Linked DNA regions of Blastochloris viridis. The protein of the gene in region 1 interacts with the protein of each later gene in a pairwise test. Links are inferred from orthologs where the notes say so. Each region holds a gene or a part of one and is shown in the gene's direction. Other genes may lie near its edges.

Region 1 (7,336 bases):
GGCGAAAGCCAAGGTGCTGCTCGGCGTCGGCGAACTATTCGAGTTCAAGGACGCCGAGTTGCTGGAGCCCGGCGACGTCATCATCGTCGAGTCCGGCGAGACCATCCCGACCGACGGCGAGGTGATCGAGGGCATCGCGTCGGTCGACGAAAGCGCGATCACCGGCGAGTCGGCGCCGGTCATCCGCGAGTCGGGCGGCGACCGCTCGGCGGTCACCGGCGGCACCCGCGTGGTGTCGGACTGGATCAAGGTGAAGGTCACATCCAGGCCTGGCGAAACCTTCCTCGACCGTATGATCGCGCTGGTGGAAGGCGCCAAGCGCCAGAAGACGCCGAACGAGATCGCGCTCGACATCCTGCTCGCCGGGCTCACCTTGGTGTTCCTGTTCGTGGTGGTCACGCTGCCGGCGTTCGCCTCGTGGTCGGGCACCGAGGTGCCGGTGGTTTATCTCGCCGCGCTGTTCGTGACGCTGATCCCCACCACCATCGGCGGGCTGTTGTCCGCCATCGGCATCGCGGGCATGGACCGGCTGGTGAAGGCCAACGTCATCGCCAAATCGGGCCGCGCGGTCGAGGCGGCCGGCGACGTCGACTCGCTGCTGATCGACAAGACCGGCACCATCACCTTCGGCAACCGCATGGCGGACGCCTTCGAGCCGCTGCCCGGCGTCGCCGAGCGCGAGTTGGCGGAGGCGGCCTTTCTCGCCTCGCTGGCCGACGATACCCCGGAGGGCAAGTCGATCGTCGAGCTGGCGCAGAAGCGGTTCGGCTTCAGCCCGGACAGCACCGAGGCGGTGACCTTCATCCCGTTTTCCGCCCACACCCGAATGTCGGGCGTCGATCTGGCCGGCGGCGGCGTGGTGCGCAAGGGTGCCTCCGACGCCATGCTGCGCCTTGCCGGCGGCGTGGCGCCGGTTGAGCTCGACGCCATCATCCGCCGTATCGCCGCGACCGGTGGCACGCCACTGGTGGTGGTGCGCGACCGGACGTTGCTCGGCGTCGTCCACTTGAAGGACATCGTCAAGCCCGGCATCCGCGAGCGCTTCGCCGAGCTGCGCCGCATGGGCATCCGTACCATCATGATCACCGGCGACAACCCGCTCACCGCCGCGGCCATTGCCGCGGAGGCCGGCGTCGACGACTTCCTGGCCGAGGCGACGCCAGAGAAGAAGCTCGAGCTGATCCGGCGCGAGCAGGCCGAGGGCAAGCTGGTGGCAATGTGCGGCGACGGCTCCAACGATGCGCCGGCGCTGGCGCAGGCCGACATCGGCGTCGCCATGAACTCCGGCACGCCGGCTGCCAAGGAGGCCGGCAATCTGATCGACCTCGATTCCGATCCGACCAAGCTGATCGAGGTGGTGCTGGTCGGCAAGCAGCTGCTGATCTCGCGCGGCGCGCTCACCACCTTCTCGGTCGCCAACGACGTCGCCAAATACTTCGCGATCCTGCCGGCGCTGTTCGTCACCGCCTATCCGGGGCTTGGCGTGCTCGACGTGATGGACCTCGGCACGCCGCAGTCGGCCATCTTGTCGGCGATCATCTTCAACGCGCTGATCATCGTTCTGCTGATCCCGCTGGCGCTGAAGGGGGTGCGCTACGCCCCGGCCTCGGCCTCTCAGCTGCTCAAGCGCAATCTGCTGATCTATGGCTTGGGTGGCCTGATCGTCCCCTTCGTTGGCATCAAGGCGGTCGACATCGTCGTCGACCTGCTGCACCTCGCGTGAGGAACGTCATGTTCGCTATTCTCCGTCCTGCTGTTGTGCTGACCGTGCTGCTCAGCGCGTTGCTCGGCTTGTTGTATCCACTGACCGTCACCGGTCTTGCGCAGGCGCTGTTTCCGGCGGCGGCCAATGGCTCGCTGGTGCTGCGGGATGACCAGGTGGTGGGGTCGAGCCTGATCGGCCAGGCCTTCGCGGCGGACCGCTACTTCCATTCGCGGCCGTCGGCGACCTCCGGCGCCGATCCGGCCGACCCGGCCAAGACGGTGGAGGCGCCGTACAATGCGGCGAACTCGTCGGGCTCCAATCTCGGCCCGACCTCGTCCAGCCTGATCGAGGCAATCAAGGCGCGCGCCGCGGCGTTCGAGGATGGCCGGGCTCCGGCCGATCTCGTCACCGCCTCGGCCAGTGGGCTCGACCCGCACATCTCGCCGGCCGCGGCATGGGTCCAGGTGCCCCGCGTCGCCTCCGCCCGCGGCATTCCGGAACAGGAGATTGCGGCGGTGGTGAGCCGCTCGATCGAGGGCAGGACTTTGGGTATCATCGGCGAGCCGCGCGTCAACGTCCTGAAGCTCAACCTCGCGCTTGACGGGCAATACTGAGAACGATGGCATCACACGACACCCGCCCGGAGCCGGAAGCCCTGTTGGCGGAAGCCAACAAGGGCCACCGGGGTGAACTGAAGATCTACCTCGGCGCGGCGCCGGGCGTCGGCAAGACCTACGCCATGCTGGAGGAGGCGAAGAGCCGCCAGCGCGACGGCGTCGATGTCGTCGTCGCCATCGTCGAAACCCACGGCCGGGTGGAGACGGCGGCGCTGCTCGCCACCCTCGAGCAGCTGCCGCGCAAGGTGATGAGCTATCGCGGCCGCGACCTCGCCGAGATGGATATCGACGCGGTGCTGGAACGCCGGCCGCAGCTCGCGATCGTCGACGAGCTTGCCCACACCAACGTGCCCGGCAGCCGCCACCCCAAGCGCTGGCAGGATGTCGAGGAGGTACTGAATGCCGGTATCGACGTTATCACCACCCTCAACATCCAGCACATCGAGAGCTTGAACGATGTCGTCGCCCGCATCACCGGCGTGCGGGTGCAGGAGACGGTACCCGACGAGATCCTCAAGACCGCGGACGAGATCGAGCTGATCGATTTGCCGCCGGAGGAGCTGATCGAGCGGCTGCGCCAGGGCAAGGTCTACGTGCCCCAGCAGATCACGCGGGCGCTGAGCCACTTCTTTTCCAAGGGCAATCTCACGGCGCTGCGCGAGCTGGCGATGCGCACCGCGGCCCAGCGCGTCGATGCCGAGATGGTCGCCTACATGCGCGCCCACGCCGTGGTCGGCCCATGGCCGACCCAGGAGCGCCTGCTGGTCTGCATCAACGAATCGGAGGTCGCCAAGGAACTGGTGCGCTCGGGCAAGCGCAAGGCTGACCGCATCAAGATTCCATGGATTGTCGCCACCGTGCTCACCCCCTCGCACGAGGCGATGGGCGTCGGCGCGCGCGCCGCCATCGCCGAAGCGTTGCGGCTCGCCGAGAGCCTTGGCGCCGAGATCGCCACCTTGCGCACCGACCGCGATGTCGCAGGCGAAATCCTGCGCTTTGCGCGGTCGCGCAACGCCTCGCGCATCCTGATCGGGCGGGCGCGCCGCCGCTGGCCCTACGGCATGTTCCGCGAGCCGGTCGCCGAACGCCTGATCAAGCTTGGCACCGATTTCGAGGTCACGGTGGTGCCGAGCGGCCGGCCGCTCGGGCGCCTTGCGCTGGCGCCGCTGTGGAATGCGGTGCCGAACGTCACGGGATTTCTCGAGGCGCTGCTCGGTGTCGCGGTCGCTTCGCTGGTGGCCTGGCCGCTGTGGTCCTACCTTCCGGTCGCCTCGCTGTCGGTGATCTATCTTGTCGCGGTGCTGGGCGCCGGCGTGCGCCACGGCCTGTGGGTGGCGCTGTTTGCCAGCGTCAGCGGCTTTCTGGCCTACAATTTCCTGTTCACCGAGCCCTATTACTCGTTCGAGGTGGCGCAGCACGAGTCGATCGTCGCGCTTCTGGTGTTCCTGATCAGCGCGCTGTTCACCGGCACGCTGGCGAGCCGGCTGCGCATGCAGGTCGAGAACATGCGCGCCACCCAACGGCGCACCGAAACGCTGTACGAGTTCTCGCGCAAGATCGCCCAGGTCTCCAAGCTCGACGACGTGCTGTGGGCGGCGGTTCACCACTTGGCGGCGACGCTGGAGGTGCAGTCGCTGGTGCTGATGCCGGGGGAGGGGGGCGAGCTGGAGATGGTGCAGGGCTATCCCACCATCGACGATCTCGACCCCAAGGATTGGGGCGCGGCGCAATGGGCGTGGGAGAAGGCCGAGTTGGCCGGGCGCGACACCGCGACGCTGCCGACCGCGGACTGGCTGTTCCTGCCGATGGCGACCGCGAGCGCGGTGCTCGGCGTCATCGGCGTTCGCTTCAAGGACCCCGCGCGCGCCGGCGATCCCGAGACCAGGCGGCTTCTCCTCGCCGTTGAGGATCAGATCGCGGTGGCGATCGAGCGCACGCGCCTTGCTGCGGACCTGGAGGATTCGCGGGTGACGGCGGAGAGCGAGAAGCTGCGGGCGGCGCTGCTCAACTCGGTGTCGCACGATCTCAGGACGCCGCTGGTGTCGATCATCGGCGCCGCCACCGAGCTGGCGTCGGCGCGCGCGCTGTCGCCGGCCGACCGCGACGCGCTCACCTCGACCGTGCTGGAGGAGGCGCAGCGGCTCGACCGCTATGTTCAGAACCTGCTGGACATGACGCGCCTCGGCTATGGCGCGCTCAACCTGCGTCGCGGCGCGGTCGATCTGCGCGAGATCGTCGGGCGTGTGCGCAGCGATCTGGCCCGCGTGCTCGGCACCCGTGAGGTGGTGGTCGACATGCCGCGCGACCTGCCGCCGGTCGATGTCGATCCGGTGCTGATCGGCCAGGTTTTCGTCAATGTGCTGGAGAATGCGGCCAAGCACGCGCCCGGGCGCACGGCGATCGCGATCCGCGCCCGCCCGGAGGCGTCCTCGATCCGCGTCAGCGTCATCGACGAGGGACCCGGCATCCCACCGGCGGATCGCGACAAGGTGTTCGACCTGTTCTATCGTGTCCGCGCCGGCGACGGCCAGTCCACCGGTACCGGGCTCGGGCTCGCCATCGCCCGCGGCCTGGTGGTGGCCCACGGCGGCAACATCCGCGCCGACGCCGGGCCGAACGGCAACGGCACCTCGATCGACATCACCCTGCCGGTTGCCAAGGTGCCCGATGCCGCGGAGGACACGGTGTGATCCGCATCCTGCTGATCGAGGACGAGGCGCCGATCCGTCGCTTTCTGCGCATCGCCCTGCAGAACGAGGGCTACGAGGTCATCGAGGCCCAGCGGGGCCGGGGCGGCATCGAGGCGGCGGTGGCCGGCGCGCCGGCGTTGGTGATCCTCGATCTCGGCCTGCCGGACATGGACGGCAAGGACGTCATCGCCAGCCTGCGCGAATGGTCCAGCGTGCCGATCCTGGTGCTGACGGTTCGCGATGCAGAGACCGAGAAGATCCGCGCGCTCGATCTGGGGGCGGACGACTACGTCACCAAGCCGTTCGCCACGGGAGAGCTGCTGGCGCGCCTGCGCGTGCTGCTGCGCGGGCGCGAGGAGCGCGAGCCGGTGGCGGTCGACGTCGGGCCGTTGCGCGTCGATTTCGCCCGAAGGTGCGTCACCGTCGACGGCTCCGAGGCCAAGCTCACCCGCAAGGAGTTCGACGTGCTGGCGCTGCTCGTCCGCCAGGCCGGCCGGCTGGTGACACACCGCCAGATCCTGAGCACGGTGTGGGGGCCGGCGCACCAGAGCGATACCCACTATCTGCGCATCGTCATCGGCCATTTACGCGACAAGCTCGGCGACGACGCCGCCAGCCCGCGCTTCATCCTCACCGACCCCGGCGTCGGCTATCGCCTCGCCGAGCCCGCCGGTGGCGAGGACCGCTGACAGGCCGCCTTCGGCCAGGCGCTTCTTTTCCCGCGGGGGAGGGCGTCCGAGCGGATGCTCTGTCGGGTGGGGGCATTCGACCTGTGCAACCCCCGTCAAATTCCTTGCGATGCGCGGCGATCACCCGAAATTCGTATGATTCGGCGTCGTCAAGCCCGATTTCGTGCGATCGGGCGGGCCGTGCCGGCTCACAGGTGGGGATGAACCGGCCGGACGCCTTGCCGATGGCGAGCGGTCGGAGGCAAATTCCCGGCCTCCGCGGATGACGGGTCCGCGGACGATGGGAGTGGGTCGTTGGAAATTGTCCTGGGGACGACGACGGGAGGCGCGGCGGCAACGATCAACCTGGAGGAGTTGTTGGCCACCCGCCTTCTTGTGCAAGGCAATTCCGGGTCCGGCAAATCTCATCTGCTGCGGCGAATCCTGGAGCAGAGCGCGCCGCACGTCCAGCAGATCGTGATCGATCCCGAGGGCGATTTCGTCTCCCTTGCCGACGCTTTTCAGCACGTCGTGGTCGACGCCAATCGCAGCGAGGCGGACCTCGATTGCATCGCCTCGCGCGTTCGCGAGCGCCGGGTGTCGGTCGTGCTCAACCTGGAGCATCTGGAGCAGAGCCTGCAGCTCCGGGCGGCGGCGATCTTTCTCGACGGGCTGTTCGAGGCGCCGCGCGCCCACTGGTACCCCGCTTTGGTCGTCGTCGACGAGGCCCAGCTGTTCGCGCCGATGGCGGCCGGCGACGTGTCGGACGAGGCGCGGCGCGTCTCCCTGACGGCAATGGTTAATCTGATGTGCCGCGGGCGCAAGCGCGGCCTGGCCGGGATCATCGCCACCCAGCGGCTGGCAAAGCTGGCGAAGAACGTCGCCGCCGAGGCGTCGAACTTTCTGATGGGGCGCACCATGCTCGACATCGACATGGCGCGCGCGGCCGACCTGCTCGGCATGGAGCGGCGCCAGGCCGAGATGTTTCGCGATCTGACGCGAGGCTGCTTCGTCGGGCTCGGCCCCGCCATCGCCCGCCGCGCGGTGCAGATCAAGGTGGGCAGCGTCGAGACCGCCTCGCGCGGCGTGACGCCGGGGTTGCTGCCACCGCCCGACATGTCCGAGGCGGACAGCGAGGCGATCTTGGCACCGGCGCCGGTTTCGGCGCCCAGAACCATCGAACGCAGGCCGCTGCCGCCGGCACCCTCCACCACCGACATCTTCGCCGAAATCGCGCGGCTTGAGGAGGCCGCGGTCGACGAGCCCGAGGCGCCGACCATGACGGCACAGGAACGTGACCGGCACTGCCGGCAAATCGTCCACGACATGGTTGCGGAGGAGAGCGGCGCCCGCCCCGAAGCCGCGCTCTTTCAGGATTTTCAGATCCGCTGGCGCATCCAGCGCCTGCCGGGGCCGCTGCCGGCGCTGGCCGAGTTCCGGTGCTGGCTCGAGGATGCCTGGGCCGGGGTGACGCCGGAGGAGGCCGCCACCGAGGCGTGGCGGCGCGTCACCGAAGTGGCCGGCTCGGTGCCCTCGGATCTGCGCGGGCTGTTCGTGCTGTTTGCCTTCGCCGCGATGCGCAACCAGCCGTGCCCGTCCGATCTGGAGGTGGCGCGCATGTGTGGAACCCAGTCGGTCGGGCGGGCCCGCAACCGC
Region 2 (7,126 bases), 1.4 Mb from region 1 along the record:
CGGCGCCGGCAAGACCACGGTGTTCTACATGACCACCGGGTTGGTGAAGGCCGACACCGGCCGCATCTTCCTGCACGGCTATGACATCACCGCCATGCCGATGTACCGCAGAGCCCGGCTCGGCATCGGCTATCTGCCGCAGGAGCCGTCCATCTTCCGCGGCCTCAATGTCGAGGACAACATCCGCGCCGTGCTGGAGGTGGTCGAGCCCAACCGCAAGAAGCGCGAGGAGGAACTCGACGCCCTGCTCGACGAGTTCGGCATCGCCCGCCTGCGCAAGTCACCCTCGATCGCGCTGTCCGGCGGCGAGCGCCGCCGCTGCGAGATTGCCCGGGCGCTGGCCACCCGCCCCTCGTTCATGCTGCTCGACGAGCCGTTCGCCGGCATCGACCCGATCGCGGTCGGCGACATCCAGGCCCTGGTGCGCCACCTCACCCACCGCGGTATCGGCGTCTTGATCACCGACCACAATGTGCGCGAAACGCTCGGCCTGATCGACCGCGCCTACATCATCCACTCCGGCGAAGTGCTGATGGAAGGCTCCGCCGACGACATTGTGTCGAGTCCGGATGTCCGCAGGCTTTACCTCGGTGAGGAATTCAGGCTTTAACAGGCGGGTGGCAAAGCAAGGTTCGTACCAGCTTCCGCCCGTTTGAGTCCTGAAGGCCGGTACCGCAATGGCGCTTTCGCAAAAGCTCGAACTTCGCCAGAGCCAGTCGCTGGTGATGACGCCGCAGCTGATGCAGGCGATCAAGCTTCTGCAGCTGTCCCATCTCGACCTGTCCGCCTATGTCGACGCCGAGCTGGAGCGCAACCCGCTGCTCGAACGCGCCGATGAGCCCGATTTTTCCTCCCCGACCGACGCCGCCAGCGGCGAGCCCGAGCCGCCGCCCAGCCATGACGAGCAGCGCACCGGCGACTGGCTGGAGGAGCCGCTGGGCTCGCGCGAGGCGATCGAGGCCCGGCTCGACACCGACCTCGGCAACGTGTTCCAGGACGACGGGCCGGCCGAGCCGGCCCACGCCGCCACCGAGCCAGTCGGCTATTCGGAGTGGGCCTCGGTCGGCTCCGGCGGCCGGCTTGAGGAGGATTCCAACCTCGACGCCTACGTCTCCGCCACATCGAGCCTTGCCGACCACCTCGCCGAGCAGCTTGCGCTGGCCGAGACCGAGCCCAAGCGGCGGCTGATCGGCCAGTACCTGATCGACCTCGTCGACGACGCCGGCTACCTCACCGCCGACCTTGCCGAGGTGGCAGACAAGCTCGGCGCCCCGCTGGAGACGGTGGAGAGCGTGCTTGCGGTGATCCAGACCTTCGATCCGTCCGGAGTAGCGGCACGCTCGCTGGCCGAGTGCCTCGCTTTGCAGCTCAAGGAGCGCGACCGCTTCGACCCGGCGATGGCAGCGCTGGTCGCCAACCTGCCGCTGCTGGCCAGGCGCGACTTCGCCGCGCTGAAGAAGCTGTGCGGCATCGACGACGAGGACCTCGCCGACATGGTGGCCGAGATCAAGCGGCTCGACCCCAAGCCGGGGCTGGCGCTCGGCGGCGGCCCGGTGACGCCGATCGTGCCCGACGTGTTCGTGCGGCCGGCGTCGGATGGCGGCTGGCAGGTCGACCTCAACACCGACACCTTGCCGCGCGTCTTGATCAACCAGAGCTATTTCGGCCGCGTCGCGCCCGCGGCGAAGGACACCAAGGACAAGACCTTTCTTGCCGACTGCTTGCAGACCGCGACCTGGCTGACCCGCGCGCTCGACCAGCGCGCCAAGACCATCCTCAAGGTGGCGATGGAGATCACCCGCCAGCAGGATGCCTTTCTCGCCCACGGCGTCGAGCACCTGCGGCCGCTGGTGCTCAAGACCGTCGCCGACGCGATTTCCATGCACGAATCGACGGTGTCGCGCGTGACCTCCAACAAATACATGGCGACGCCGCGCGGCATCTTCGAAATGAAGTATTTCTTCACCTCGGCGATCGCCAATGCCAATGGCGGCGACGCCCATTCCGCCGAGGCGGTGCGGCACCGAATCAAGCAGATGATCGACGCCGAAAGCGCGGCCGACGTCCTGTCCGACGACACCATCGTCAAGCGGCTACGCGAGGCGGGCATCGACATCGCCCGCCGCACCGTCGCCAAGTACCGGGAAGGAATGCGGATTCCCTCCTCGGTCCAACGGCGGCGGGAGAAGCAGGCAGCCGCCGCCTCATCCTGACTGCCCCGGCGCATCCGGATTCCTCTTCTGCCAAATGTGGGCTAAATCAGATCTGACCATCGGACCCCTCGCCCCGGTGGCGTGGCCTTGGAGACAAAAAAATGACTTTGAGAGTGTCCGGCAAGAACCTCGACATCGGCGAGGCCCTGCGCACCCGCATCGAGGCGCGCATCGCAGAGGCGATCGAGAAGTTCTTCGACCGCGGCTGGTCCGGCCGCGCCATCGTGGAGCGCGAAGGCACCTTCTTCCGGACGGACTGCATCTTGCACCTGTCGTCGGGCGTGGAACTGCAATCGCACGCCACCGCCGCCGACGCCTACCAGAGCTGCGACCTCGCCTGCGAGCGGATCGAGAAGCGGCTGCGCCGCTACAAGCGCAAGCTGCGTGAGGACCATGGCGGCGAACGTGCGGTGCCGACCGCGCCGATGTACGTGCTGCAGGCGCCGCCGGAGGACGACGACGTCGACGTCGATACCGGGCCTGACGGCGATCACCCCGTGGTGGTGGCAGAGACCACGACCGGCTTCGGCCAGATCTCGGTTGCCGAGGCGGTGTCCGAACTCGACCTCACCGGCGCGCCGGTGGTGATCTTCCGCCACGCCACCTCGGGCCGGATCAACGTGGTCTACCGGCGGGCCGACGGTAATATTGGGTGGATCGACCCCCCGGCAGAGTCCCATTGACCCGCGATCATGCCGGGCCTATCGTCCGCCGCAATTGCCGGTGGGTTGGTATCATGACCCCGCGCCTTTTACGTCCGAGCCGGCCATGCCGCTAAGCGATCTTGTCGCGCCGAATGCGGTGTGGCCCGCCCTTCGGGTCAATTCCAAGAAGCAAGCGCTGCAGGAACTCGCCGAGCGCGCGGCCCAGCTGACGGGCCGCGGCGAGCGCGAGATCTTCGAAACGCTGCAGCAACGCGAACGGCTGGGCTCGACCGGCGTCGGCAACGGCATCGCCATCCCGCATGGCAAGATGGCGAAGCTGGACCGGCTGGTCGGGCTGTTCGCACGCCTGGACAAGCCGATCGATTTCGAGGCGCTCGACGGCGAGCCGGTCGACCTGATCTTCCTGCTGCTGGCGCCGGAAACCGCTGGCGCCGATCACCTCAAGGCGCTGGCCCGGGTGGCCCGGCTGTTGCGCGACCCCGACCTCGTCCAGCGCCTTCGGGCCTCGCGCGATGCCGAGGCACTCTACGTCGTGCTGACCCAGCCGCAGCCGACCACGGCGTGAGGCCGGATCTCTCGTACGGATGTCGGGGTTCCGCCCGCCGCGGAACCCCGAACCTCATGGCTTCGGAGGTCCGGCACAGCGGCGATCAATGCACGCTGAACGGCTGCAGTTCGTTTTCCATCGCGTTAGCGACCACCGCCTCGCGCGAATCGGCCAGCATGATCGGCGTGCCGTCGGCGCCGTGGAGCGCGAACAGCATCCGGCCGGGCGCAATCCTGGGGGCCTGCGGAAACAGCGCCTTCACGTCCTCGGACCGGATCGGCTTGACATAGGCGATCAGGCCACCGCCCAGAAGCGCGAAGGCCTCCGGTGTCATCAGCTCGTCGCCCGCAGTGTTGGTGTCAGTGTCTAAGGTCATTCCCGACTCCTGTTGTTGTCGAGACCGGTTACTCGTCCGACGCGATAGCGATCCGGCGCGCCACCCGTTCCGGCTCCAGCCGGACCAGATCGACCGCCAAAAGGCCGTTCTTCAGCTCCGCGCCGAGCACCTCGATTCCTTCGGCCAACACGAACGCACGCTGGAACTGGCGCGCGGCAATGCCGCGGTGCAGGTAAACGCGTCCATCGTCGAGATCGGCCTGCCGGCCGCGGATCACGAGCTGATTGTCCTCGACCACCACGTCGAGCTGGTCGCGGGTGAAGCCCGCAACCGCCAGCACGATGCGCAGCCGGTCACAACCGGCGTCATCGGGCGGCAGGCGCTCGATATTGTACGGCGGATAACCGTCGGCACCCTTGGTGACGCGATCGAGGACACGCTCGATCTCTTCAAAGCCGAGCAGGAACGGGCTCGACAAGGACGAAACACGGGACATGGTCTCAAAGCCCTCGTGAAGCGACTTCGAGCGCGAGGCCCGCCTCATGCGGCACCCCGCCCGCCGCGGCCCGATTCCCTTGCGAAAGCCGGGGGCGACATCTGCGAGATATGGCCACGGCAAGCACCCGACGCAAGGGTCGGCCACACCGGCGGCGCCACCAGCCGGCGCGGCCGGCACGAATCCGGCGCCCCGGCAGTGGGCAACCTCGCGAACCGCACTGCCAGGCGGCGCGAGCGTCTTTACGGCGCGCGGCCGGCCGCGCATGCTGCCACATGACCTTTGGCGCGGAGACGAGCGGAACGAGCCGAATGGCAAACCACGGTGCCGACGGGTTTGGGGTCGATGCGGCGGATGCGCCGTTCCGTCAGCTTGCCGTGGTGCTGGTGTGCGGGTTGATCGGCGTCCTGATCGCGCTCGCGGCGCTCGCCATGGCCCCGCCGCGCTACCACGCCAGCGCCGAGTTGGCGCTGGCTTCGCCCGCCGCCGCCGCCGAGGCTGAGGACGCCGCCACCTCGGACGTGGTGCTGGCCGCGGTCGCCGCCGCGCTGACGCCCGAGCCCGACCAGGTGCAGGGCCTCGACCGGCTGCGGGTGCTGTTTGCCGAGGCGCTGAGCCCAAAATCGGCGGCGTCGGCCGGCGTCGCCGCGCTACGCGGCCGCATCACCGTCGACCGCAGCAGCGACCGCGTGGTGATTACCGCCGTCGGCGACGACGGCCGCGACGCCGCCCGGCTGGCCGACGCCGTCGCCCGCGCCGTGCTGGCCCACCGCCCCGCGACGCCGGCACCCCGGCCCGCGCCGCCGCCGCCCGAGGACGACCGCCGGCTGGACCAAGCCCGCGCCGAGGCCGAGGCTCGCAGCGCCGCGGTGCAGCGGGTGACCGAGGCGCTGCTGGCCGAGCTTCGCGCCCGCCTCGCCTTGGCCAGGGTGCGTAGCGCCGAGCAGCGCGTCCGCCTCGCCCAAATCGAGCGCCTGACGCGCACCGGCGCCGATGCCGGCAGCGTGCCGGAGGTTCGCCAGTCGCTCACCCTCGCCGCGCTGCGCAGCCAGGTCGGCGCGACCCTCCGGCGCGAGCGCCAGGCCGCCCGGATGCTCGGCAGCCGCCACCCCAGCATCAAGGCGCTGCGCGAGGAACGCCAGCGCGCCGAACGGCTGATCCGCACCGAGCTGCAGAAGATCGCCGCCGCCGCCCGGCTGGAGCTGGAGCGCGCCGAGGCCGCCGAGCAAGCGCTGGCCGTCGAAATCGAGATCCAGCGCGGCGGGGTGGTCGCCGCGGTCGAGGCGCTGACCCGGCTGCGCGCGCTCGAACAGGCCGCCCCCGGCAGCCCGCCGCCCACGCCGGTCCAGCGCAGCGAGGCCCCACCCGCCGCCGGCACGCCCGGCCGGCTGGTCGCCGCCGCGGTGCCGCCCGCCCGGCCCGAGGGCCTGCCGACCGCGGCGGTGCTCGGCATCGGCCTTGCCGCCGGCTGCGGCATCGGCGCCGCGGTGGCCGTCGCCCGCCGGCGTGCGCCGCCGTGAGCGAGCGCCACCCGCCGGCATGGCCGCAATCGTGGCCGCGGTCTCCGCATGAGGCAAACGGCTCGACGGCTTGATCGGCCGCAACGGTATGAAATCCCCGAAACCCGATGGTGCCCGACCGACCACGCCGAGGAGCCCTGCCGATGACCGCCGACACCCCGCCCCGTTTCCGCCTGGTGCGAACCGACCGCGTCCATGACGGCTGGGCGCAATTCTCGGTCGCCCGCTACACGCTGGAGGACGGCACCGAGCTGGTGCGCGAGATCGAGCACCACGGCGACGCCATCGCGGTGCTGCCCTACGACCCCGCCCGCGGCACGGTGTTCCTGGTGCGCCAGTTCCGGGCCCCGGTGGCGATGGCCTCGGGCGCGCCCGAGATTTTGGAGGCGTGCGCCGGCTGCCTGGAGCCCGGCGAGGACGCCGAAGCCTGCGCGCGGCGCGAGCTTGAGGAGGAATGCGGCCTCACCGCGCGCACGATGGACCGTGTCGCCACGCTGTGGACCATCCCCGGCATCTCGACCGAACGCGTCAGCTATTTCCTGGCCGAGGTCGACGGCAGCAGGCGCGGCCGCGGCGGCGGCCTCGACGCCGAGCACGAGTTCATCACCGTGGTCGAGATGCCGCTGGCCGAGCTGGCCGGGCCGGACCGCTTCCGCCTGCTGCCGGACGCCAAGTCGCAGTTTCTGCTCGACCGCCTGCTGGATCGGCTCGGCCGCTGAGGCGCGGCCAGTCGCACGCGGCGGCTACTAGGCCACGCTGCGCACCAGCACGTCGCCGGTGGCGGTCAGGAACCGCAGCGACAGGCCGCTGTGGCCGCCGGTGCGCTGCGCCACCACCGGGATGCCATTCCGGGCGAGCTCGCCCACCGCGATCTTGATGTTCTTGGAGCCGACGTCTTGGGCGGACCGCTCGCCGCGCAGCACCGCGGCCCCGCCGAACACCTTGGCCTCGATGCCGCCGATATGGCAGCCCAGCCGCAGCATCTCATCGACCAGCGCCGGAATGGCGATGTCGCCGTAACGCAGCGACCGCTCGCCGGTCGGCAGCAGGAAATGGTTGATGCCGGCGACGCGCCGGACCGGGTGCCACAGGCACACCGACACGCACGAGCCGAGCACGGTGGTCACCACGGTGGGCTCGGCGGAGCAGAACAGCGTGCCGGGCATCAGATAGACCCGCTGGGGCGCCCCGGGAACGGTCGCCATCGTCTGGGGGATCATCTGGGCCTCGCCTGCAGGATTTCGCGTGCCAGTCGGTCGAGCGGCACCACGGCGTCGACCGCGCCGCGCGCGATCGCCTCTCTCGGCATGCCGAACACCACCGAGGTCGCCTCGTCCTGGGCGATGGT

Evidence for each region. Proteins that work in one complex are often made in the same cells at the same time.
Region 2: the proteins of BVIR_RS08860 (region 1) and ptsN interact in binary tests that used the Escherichia coli proteins (3 or more experiments, as listed by UniProt). The link is inferred for Blastochloris viridis from one-to-one orthologs.

The regions. Positions count from the first base shown.
Region 1 is NZ_CP012946.1:1,990,336-1,997,671, reverse strand. What follows is about bases 2,013-5,212. They hold BVIR_RS08860 (sensor histidine kinase), read left to right. Parts: upstream 2,013-2,324; coding sequence 2,325-5,012; downstream 5,013-5,212. Other genes in these bases: BVIR_RS08855 (response regulator), read left to right, coding at 5,009-5,212; kdpC (potassium-transporting ATPase subunit KdpC), read left to right, coding at 2,013-2,319. In the rest of the region: potassium-transporting ATPase subunit KdpB, read left to right, coding at 1-1,723; more of kdpC, read left to right, coding at 1,732-2,012; more of BVIR_RS08855, read left to right, coding at 5,213-5,701; BVIR_RS08850 (helicase HerA domain-containing protein), read left to right, coding at 5,996-7,336. UniProt on the Escherichia coli protein: Member of the two-component regulatory system KdpD/KdpE involved in the regulation of the kdp operon. KdpD may function as a membrane-associated protein kinase that phosphorylates KdpE in response to environmental signals.
Region 2 is NZ_CP012946.1:548,147-555,272, reverse strand. Bases 1,723-4,712 are described here. They hold ptsN (PTS IIA-like nitrogen regulatory protein PtsN), read left to right. Parts: upstream 1,723-2,981; coding sequence 2,982-3,443; downstream 3,444-4,712. Other genes in these bases: BVIR_RS02505 (GumC domain-containing protein), read left to right, coding at 4,570-4,712; BVIR_RS02510 (Hsp20 family protein), read right to left, coding at 3,830-4,258; BVIR_RS02515 (BQ00720 family protein), read right to left, coding at 3,529-3,801; hpf (ribosome hibernation-promoting factor, HPF/YfiA family), read left to right, coding at 2,315-2,896; rpoN (RNA polymerase factor sigma-54), read left to right, coding at 1,723-2,213. Also shown: lptB (LPS export ABC transporter ATP-binding protein), read left to right, coding at 1-610; more of rpoN, read left to right, coding at 678-1,722; more of BVIR_RS02505, read left to right, coding at 4,713-5,778; BVIR_RS02500 (NUDIX domain-containing protein), read left to right, coding at 5,922-6,497; BVIR_RS02495 (chemotaxis protein CheD), read right to left, coding at 6,525-6,998; BVIR_RS02490 (protein-glutamate methylesterase/protein-glutamine glutaminase), read right to left, coding at 6,995-7,126. UniProt on the Escherichia coli protein: Seems to have a role in regulating nitrogen assimilation.